DNA from 2 places in the Massilia endophytica genome. Region 2 is predicted to be linked to the other one. Evidence: predicted binding sites of a transcription regulator. Region 2 holds the regulator's gene; the other holds the start of a gene.
What was found. Region 2 encodes sigma-54, which starts transcription at its own class of promoters, with help from an activator protein. Its sites were predicted from a motif close to TGGCANGNAANCTGCTTT; they were not measured.
Positions count from the first base shown of each region.

Region 1: LSQ66_RS08880 (EDSAP-1 family PEP-CTERM protein) is a predicted target of sigma-54. The motif match lies at 1,471-1,488, and genes of this name have one in related genera.

Region 1 covers NZ_CP088952.1:1,970,264-1,974,864, reverse strand. The annotation lists gene LSQ66_RS08890 (N-acyl amino acid synthase FeeM domain-containing protein) at 1-148, opposite strand, end outside; gene LSQ66_RS08885 (EDSAP-1 family PEP-CTERM protein) at 366-1,307, shown strand; gene LSQ66_RS08880 (EDSAP-1 family PEP-CTERM protein) at 1,541-2,500, shown strand; gene LSQ66_RS08875 (XrtA system polysaccharide chain length determinant) at 2,569-4,095, shown strand; gene LSQ66_RS08870 (XrtA-associated tyrosine autokinase) at 4,101-4,601, shown strand, end outside.
Region 2 covers NZ_CP088952.1:5,252,182-5,256,782, forward strand. The annotation lists gene LSQ66_RS24080 (KdsC family phosphatase) at 1-36, shown strand, start outside; gene lptC (LPS export ABC transporter periplasmic protein LptC) at 45-638, shown strand; gene lptA (lipopolysaccharide transport periplasmic protein LptA) at 657-1,229, shown strand; gene lptB (LPS export ABC transporter ATP-binding protein) at 1,232-1,987, shown strand; gene LSQ66_RS24100 (RNA polymerase factor sigma-54) at 1,992-3,461, shown strand; gene hpf (ribosome hibernation-promoting factor, HPF/YfiA family) at 3,515-3,874, shown strand; gene LSQ66_RS24110 (LysR family transcriptional regulator) at 3,926-4,601, opposite strand, start outside.

The sequences.
Region 1 (4,601 bases), 2.1 Mb from region 2:
TGCCTTCGTTGCTGGCCATCCGTATATGGAAGACCTGCGTATCGATCGGGTGGGTATGGGAGTCGGTTTCAGGTGCTTCACGAATAACCAGGTCCCGCAGAGCTCCGGCTGCTTCAAAGGAAATGATGGCGTCGTCGAATGGCTGCACGTTTTCTCCTTGCTGTGGTTGGTGTATGCAGATTCGACCCCTATGGCTGAGTGAAGTTCCGCAAATGTCGGAGTTTTTGTCATTTCTCAGGCCGGGCCCGGCCGCGTTTTGGCAAGGCATTGATTTCAAAGCAGTTTTTTTTGATGGCACATTTGCTGCTCAAAAGAGGCCATCGGCGCCAAACCGGTGACCGAAAATCCTCTTTTGGGAGTAAGCCATGAACCTCATCAAGAAAAGCCTGATGGTCACGGCGGCTGCCGCCGCCATGGGGCTGGCGGCCATGGGCAGCGCCCGGGCTGACACTTTCGCCTCCGCCATTCTGGACATCAACAACTTCCGCCTCCTGCATTCCAGCGGCGTTGCCTTCAGCACTGCGGACTTTTCCACCCTGCAAGGCACCAACGATGCCCATGCCACGGCCGGGTTGAACGGCGTGTTCTCGAACGGCGCCTCGTCGCTGGGCATCCTGAGCGGCACCACCCCCGATGTGGCCCACCAATGCGTCGGCGCCTGCTTCCCGCTGGCCGAGAATAACTTCACCCCCTTCGCCAGCCCGCCCCCGTCCCCGGGCAACTTCGGCTATGCCGACCAGCGCCTGACCGGCTCCTCGATCTCGATCGGCGGCGGCCCAGTTGGCGCCCACGCCCAAACCCGCGCCGATGCCGCGACGCTGATGAACATGCAGGATGCCTCGGGCAACTCGGACGTGGGCACCTCGACCACTTTCCAGTTCGCGCTGGGTGCCTCGGACACCATGACGATCGCCTTCGATGCCACGCCCTTTACCCAGGCCTGGGTGTCGGCCGGCGCCGGCCAGACCTCGAACGCGAATGCCCGCCTGTCCTGGAGCATCAACATCGTGGACCTGAGCACCGGCCTGTCCGTCTTCAGCTTTGCACCGGACGAGCTGAATGGCTTGAGCGTGGTCAGCCGTACTGACGCTGCGCCCGGCACCACCGAGTACAACGCCGCCCTGACCATGTTCTCCTTCTCGGAAGTGACGCCGCTGCTGTCGGCCGGCACCACCTACCAGATCACGATCCAGCACAACACGCTGGCCAATGCCCTGCAGCAGGAAGTGCCTGAACCGGGCACCCTGGCCATCGTGGCAGCCGGCCTGCTGAGCATGTCGCTGGTCAGCCGCCGCCGTAAAACCTGAACCGGTCCTCTCCCGTCGTCACTTTGCGGCGTGCCGTCACTCGCTCGACGGTACGCCGTTTTTTTCTCCGCCCGCGCGGCCGTAACTGTCGGCATTCTTTCCATCCGTTCAGGCGGGGCTGGCATGACCTGCGCAAGTCTTTGATTATTTGATGATTTTTCTCTGGCATGTTTGCTGCTTCATACGAAGCATCGGCACTGACCGGTGTCCGACAACTCTTTGGGGAGTACGCCATGCACCCGATCAAAAAATGCCTGATGGTCGCGGCGGCCGCCGCCCTGGGGCTGGCCGTCGTGGGCAGCGCCCGGGCCGACACCTTTGCCTCCGCCATTCTGGACATCAACAACTTCCGCCTCCTGCATTCGAACGGCACGGCCTTCAGCACCAGCAACTTCGCGGCCCTGCAGGGCACGAACGACGCCCATGCCACCGCCGCCCTGAACGGCGTGTTCTCGAACGGCTCCTCCTCGCTGGGTATTCTGGCCGGAGCACCGGACGTCGCCCGCCAGTGTGTGGGCACCCCCTGCTTCCCGCTGCCCAGCAACAACTTCACGCCCTTTGCGAGCCCGCCTCCGGCTCCGGGCAACTTCGGCTATGCCGACCAGCGCCTGCAAGGCTCGTCGATCTCCATCAACGGCGCCCCCGCCGGGGCCCACGCCCAGACCCGGGCGGACGCGGCGACCCAGATGAACATGCAGGACGCGTCCGGCAACTCGGACGTGGGCACGTCGACCACCTTCCGTTTTGCGCTGGGCGCGTCGGACACCATGACGGTCGCCTTCAACGCCACGCCCTATACCCAGGCCTGGGTGTCGGCTGGCGCGGGCCAGAGCTCGAACGCCAATGCCCGCCTGTCCTGGAGCATCAACATTGTGAACCTGAGCACCGGACTGTCCGTCTTCAGCTTCGCCCCGGCCGAACTGAACGGCTTGAGCGTGGTCAGCCGTACCGACGCTGCGCCCGGCACCACCTCGTACAACGCGGCCCTGACCACCTTCTCCTTCTCGCAGGTGACGCCGTTGCTGACTGCCGGCACCACTTACCAGATCACCATCCAGCACAACACCCTGGCCAATGCCCGGCAACAGGAAGTGCCTGAACCGGGCACCCTGGCGATTGTGGCGGCAGGTTTGCTGGGCATGCGGCTGGCGAGCCGCCGCTCTTTGATCTGCCACAAGGCCCTTGCGGGTTAGCGTGGAACCAAACGAGCCGATCCATATAATCGGCTCAGATGCACCACACGGAAGCAGAGAGGCCGGAAATGGAAGACATCGTCAAGCAGGTACTCTCCAGCCTGAAAGGCATCTGGCAGTACCGTTGGTATGCGGTGGTGGTGATGTGGCTGGTGGCCACCCTGGGCTGGATCAAGGTGCTGCTGCTGCCGGACGACTACCAGACCACCGCCCGCGTCTTTGTGGACACGCAGAGCATCCTCAAGCCTCTGCTGTCGGGCATGACCTCCGTGCCCAATATCGAGCAGCAGGTGGCCATCATGAGCCGCACCCTGCTGAGCCGCCCGAACCTGGAGCGCGTAATGCGCATGGTGGACATGGACGTGGCCGCCACGACGCCGCGCGAGCACGAGCAGGCGGTCGACGAGCTGATGCAGAAGATCCGCATCGGCGGCACGGCCAATTACGACATCTACACCATCAGCTACAGCCACAACAACCCCACCATGGTGCGCGACGTGGTGCAGGCCCTGCTCACCATCTTCGTGGAGGGCAGCTTCAAGGGCAAGCGCGGCGATTCCGAGAAGGCCGTGCAGTTCATCGACGAGCAGATCAAGACCTACGAGGAAAAGCTGCTGCAGGCCGAGAACACGGTGAAGGAGTTCAAGCTCAAGAACAATTTCCTGCTCCCGCGCCAGGGCATCGACTACGGCTCCCAGGTGCTCATTTCGAGCGACGCCCTGAACAACGCCCGGCTGGAGCTGCGCGAACTGGAGCAGGCGCGCGCGGCCATCAACGCCCAGATCAGCGGCGACGAGCCGATCCTGGGCGGGGAGGCGGGCCCGGCCGCCATCGACAACCCCGAGCTCGACGGCCGCATCTCGGCCCTGAACAAGAACCTGGACGCCCTGCTGCTGCAGTACACCGAGCAGCACCCCGACATCATCTCTACCCGGCGCCTGATCGCCATCCTGGAGGAGCGCAAGGTGCAGGAGGCCAAGACCAGGGCCGCCAACCCCGACCCGGGCAGGAATTACAGCCCCATGCTGCAGCAGCTCAAGGTGGCGCTGGCCGAGGCGGACGCCAAGGTGGCCGCCGCCCGCGCCCGCGTGGCCGAGCTGGGCGACCGCCACGCCCGCCTGCTGGCCCAGAGCCAGGCCGTGCCGGAGATCGAATCCCAGCTGGCGCAACTCAACCGCGACTACGAGATCAACAAGGAAAACTACGAAAAGCTGATCAGCAAGCGCGAGGCGGCCAAACTCTCGGGTGACCTCTCTTCCACCACGGAAATGATGAGTTTCAAGATCATCGATCCGCCTACGGTCCCACTGCGCCCCATCGGTCCCAACCGGCCCCTGCTGTTCAGCCTGGTTCTGGCTGTCGCCATGGGCGCGGGCGCCGCCACGGCATTGCTCATCAGCCAGGTCCGGCCCACCTACCGCAGCCCGGCCGAACTGCGTGAAGCGACCGGGCTGCGCGTGCTGGGCGGGGTGTCCATGAACTGGACGGCATCGGAGAAAGTGAAGCGCCTGCGCGGGCAGGTCGGTTTCAGCGCGGGCGTTGCGGGGCTGCTGATGTCCTATGGCGGCGTGATGGCCTTTACCATGTTGCGGTGACCACTATGATGCCTTACGACGACCTGCCCCCGCACAGCGAACCCGTGCTGGTGGGCCCCGATGCCCAGTTCGGCGAGATCAACCTGGCCCGGCTGCAGCAGCTGGGCATGGTGACCCACATGGGCGGGCGCACCGGGGTGGCCGAGGACTTCCGCCTCATCAAGCGCCCTCTCCTGCGCACGGCGCGCGGCCAGGACGGCCCCTCCCTGCGGCACGGCAACCTGATCGTGGTCACCAGCGCCCTGCCCGGCGAAGGCAAGACGTACTGCGCCATCAACCTCGCCATGAGCATGGCCATGGAGCGCGACACCACCGTGCTGCTGGTGGATGCCGACGTGGCCCGGCCCTCGGTGCTCAACGTGCTGGGCCTGCCCCCGCGTGCCGGTCTCATGGACGTGCTGCTGGACGACGACCTCGACCTCTCGGACGTGATCCTGAAAACCAATGTGCCTGCGCTCAGCATCCTTCCCGCAGGCCGCAGCAACCGCCACGCCACCGAGCTCCTG
Region 2 (4,601 bases):
AGCTATGACAGAATCCTGAACCAGTTCATGGTCTGAGGAACACAATGCGCAACCAGAGGACTGCCCACCGTTTCAAGGTTTCCATCGGCATGATGCTGGCGCTGTTCTGCGCCATCGGCAGCTTCTGGCTGCTGGAGCTGATGAACCGCAGCGGCGCGGAACTGCAGGCGGACCGCCGCCTCAATGAGCCGGACCATATCATCGAGCGCTTCAGCCTTGTGCGCATGACGAAGGACGGCAAGCCGAGCTACATCATCTCGGGCGACAAGCTCACGCACCGCCCGGTGGACGATTCTTCGGAGATCGACAAGCCCGTCGTGCGCAGCCTGTCCGGCGAGAACGCGCCGATGGATATTCACGCGGCGCGCGCCCGCATCGACGACGACAACAGCCGCGTGGTGCTGTCGGGCGACGTACGGATCGACCGCGCGGCCTCCGCCACGGCCCAGGAATTCCGCCTGCGCACGCCGGAGCTCACCATTTATCCTGACGAGGACCGCATGCAGACCGACAAGCCGGTCAGCATCACTTCGGGCGCCGCCACCATGAGCGGCATTGGCATGGCGGTCAACAACGCCACCAGCCAGGTCGAAGTCAAGCAGCGCTTGCGGATCACCTATCCGCCGCACCCGCGCTAAAAGCCTATTGGAGCAAAGATGAAATACCTGATCAAACCAATCCTCGCCGCGGCAGCCCTGCTGGCTGCGGCCTTGCCTGCGTCGGCCGAGAAAGCCGACTCCAGCAAGCCCACGCAGATCGAAGCGAACCAGGGCACTTCGGACGAAGTGAAGCAGACCCGCACCCTGATCGGCGACGTGGTGCTCACCCGCGGCACCCTGATCATGAAGGCAGGCCGCGCCCTGGTGACCACCGATCCGCAAGGCTACCAGTACGTGACCTTCTGGGGCGCGCCCGGCGCGCTGGCCACCTTCCGCCAGAAGCGCGATGGCGGCGACCTGTGGATCGAAGGCGAGGCCGAACGCATCGAGTACGACAACAAGGCGGAAATCGTGCGCCTCATCTCCAAGGCCAAGGTGCGCCGCCTGGAAGGCGTGAAGCCCACCGAGGACGTGGAAGGCCCCTTCATCTCCTACGACAGCCGCAAGGAATTCTTCACCGTGGAGAACAGCTCCTCCGGCCAGAGCAAGCCTGGCAGCGGCCGCGTGAGGATGGTGATCCAGCCGAACTCCAGGGCGGCTACCGCTCCTGCACCGGCGCCGGGGAAATAAGCATGCAAGGACAAAGCTGCGGCAGTACCCTCATCGTTCGCGGATTGCAGAAGAGCTACGGCAAGCGCCAGGTGGTGCATGACGTGTCGCTGCAGGTGGAATGCGGGGAAGTGGTAGGCCTGCTGGGACCGAACGGCGCGGGCAAGACCACCTCCTTCTACATGATCGTGGGCCTCGTGCCTTCGGACGCGGGCACCATCGACATCAGCGGCACGGACATCTCCAACCTGGCCATCCACCAGCGCGCCACCATGGGGCTTTCCTATCTCCCGCAGGAAGCTTCCGTGTTCCGCAAGCTCACGGTGGAAGAGAATATCCGCGCCGTGCTGGAGATCCAGAAGGTGGACGGCAAGGCCCTGACCAAGGCGCAGATCGACGAGCGCCTGGACACGCTGCTGGCGGACCTGCAGATCGAGAAGCTGCGCGAGAATCCGGCCCTGTCGCTGTCAGGCGGCGAGCGCCGCCGCGTGGAAATTGCGCGCGCCCTCGCCACCAATCCGCGTTTCGTGCTGCTGGACGAGCCTTTCGCTGGCGTGGACCCGATTGCGGTCATAGAGATTCAACGGATTGTGCGCTTCCTCAAGGAGCGCGGCATTGGCGTACTGATTACCGACCACAATGTGCGCGAAACGCTTGGCATCTGCGATCGCGCCTATATCATTAACCAGGGCAGCGTGCTGGCTTCCGGCCGCCCCGATGACATCATCGCCGACGAATCCGTACGCCGAGTCTATCTCGGCGAGCATTTCCGCATGTAAGGCCATGAAACAATCCCTGCAACTGCGAACGTCGCAGCATCTTGCGTTGACGCCGCAATTGCAGCAGTCCATCCGGCTGCTGCAATTGTCCACGCTTGAGCTGCATCAGGAGCTGGAGCAGCTGCTAACCGAAAACCCCCTGCTCGAACGTCTGGACGACCCGCTGGACCGCAGCGTGCGCCTTCTCGCCGACGGCGCCATCGGCCAGAGCGCGCCGGCGGCCACGCCAGCCGAAGGACCGCCCGGCGAGAACGGGCCGCAGGCCGAGGCCGCGCCTGCGGAAGCCGAACCCTACGAAGGCGACAGCGTGGCCGAGGGCGACAGCGACTGGTCGGGTTCGGGCAGCGGCAAGGCCCCGGACGACGAGGACGCGCGCCCGCAGCTGGAAGCGAGCCACCACAGCCTGCGCGACCATCTGCTGGAGCAGATGCGCGTCACCGTGCAGGAGCCGCGCGACCGGGCGCTGATGGAACTCATCATCGATGCGCTGGACGACAACGGCTATCTTGAAGAAAGCCTCGAGGAAATCCACGCGCGCATTCCGGAAGAGGCGGATGTGGAGCTGGAGGAGCTGCAGACGGCGCTCACGCTGCTGCAAAGCTTCGACCCCGTGGGCGTGGGCGCGCGCAACGCGTCCGAATGCCTCGCCATCCAGATCAGGCGCATGCCGCACATTCCACTGGTCACGCGCCGCATGGCCTTGTGCATCGTGGAAAAACACCTCACCTGGTTCGCCCAGCGCGACTTCAACAAGCTGAAGAAAGCGCTCGATTGCGACGAGGAAGATCTGCGCGAAGCCCAGGCCGTGATCCGCCGCTGCAACCCGCATCCGGGCGCCGCCTTCGCGCAGGATGCGTCAGACTATGTCGTGCCGGACGTGATCGTGAAGAAGGGCCGCAACGGCTGGGTCGTCACGCTGAACAACGACGTGATGCCGCGCCTGCGCGTCAATGCGCTGTATGCCAGTTTGCTCAAGCAGGGCAAGGGCGAAACGCAGATGAATGCGCAGCTGCAGGAGGCCAAGTGGCTCATCAAGAACATGCGCCAGCGGTTTGACACAATTTTGCGCGTTGCACAAGCAATCGTGGAGCGGCAGAAGAACTTTTTCTCGCACGGCGCCGTCGCCATGAGACCCCTTGTGTTGCGCGAAATTGCTGATACACTGGGTTTACACGAGAGTACTATTTCTCGCGTAACAACTCAGAAATACATGCTCACCCCACATGGGATGTTTGAGTTGAAATATTTCTTTGGTAGCCACGTCGCGACTGAAGCTGGGGGTGAAGCTTCCTCGACCGCGATCCGTGCGCTGATTGTGCAATTCACAGGAGCAGAAGACCCGAAAAATCCCTTATCCGACAGTAAGATTGCGGACATGCTAGGAGAACAGGGCATGGTGATTGCGCGACGTACTGTTGCCAAGTATCGCGAAGCCTTGAAGATCCCTCCCGTCAGCCTCCGCAAGTCCTTGTAGTGCATGGGCTCCCCGTGAGCCTTGTAGAGCGACATCATCTTTTAGGAGTGTGTATGAATCTCACCATCAGTGGACATCATCTCGAAGTGACCCCCGCGATTCGCGAATACGTCCAAAACAAGCTGGAGCGCGTGAGACGCCATTTCGATCAAGTGATCGACATTGCTGTCATCCTGAGTGTAGATAACCTCACCGAGAAAGAAAAACGCCAGAAAGCCGAAATCAACCTGCGCATGTCGGGCAAGACCGTGTATGTGGAGAGTTTGGCGCAAGACCTGTATGCCGCGATCGACACCCTGATCGACAAACTGGACCGGCAGGTCATGAAATACAAAGACAAAGTCCAGAACCACAACCATGATGCGATAAAGCATCGCGCCGAGACCTTGGAATCTCCGGCCAGCGCCGCATAAAACAGCGGCATCACCAAACAAGGGCGCACAGGCGCCCTTTTTTGTGCCCCTTCATTCCGCCACTGCCGCAGCAATCGTTTCGCGCAGCCACTTGTGCGCCGGGTCGCGGTGCACGCGCTCGTGCCACAGCATGGCCATTTCGTAGCCGCGAATCGGCACTGGCGCCTCCAGCTGCTGCAGTTCCGGCGCGTCGCGCAGCAGGCGCGAGGGCAGCATCGCCACCAGGTCGGTGGAGGCAAGCACCGAACGCAGGAAGAGAAAATGCGGCACCGACAGCACCACGCGGCGCGTGGCGCCAGCCGCCGCCAGCGCCTCGTCGCTCACGCCCGAGAAACTGCCGCCGCCGGGGGACACGATGGCGTGTTCCAGCGCGCAGAACTGCGCCAGCGTCGGCGCCTTCTTCAGTTTCGGATGCCCCTTGCGCGCCACCAGCACATAGCGCTCCGTGAACAGGGCCCTCCTGCGCAGTCCGGGCGGCGCCTCCTCGCTCGTGTGCAGGGCCAGGTCGATGTCGCCCTGTTCCGCCTGCCTGGCGATGCGGCTGGTCACCACGGGAAGGACCGCCAGCCGCGTGCCGGGCGCCTGCTGCCTCAGGCGGGGCAGGGCGGGCAGCAGAACCGCCGATTCGCCATAGTCCGCCGCCGCCACGCGCCAGGTATTGGCCGCTTCGGCGGGGGCGAAGTCTCCGGCCGGGCCCAGGGCCTGCTCCAGCCCCTGCAGGGCCAGG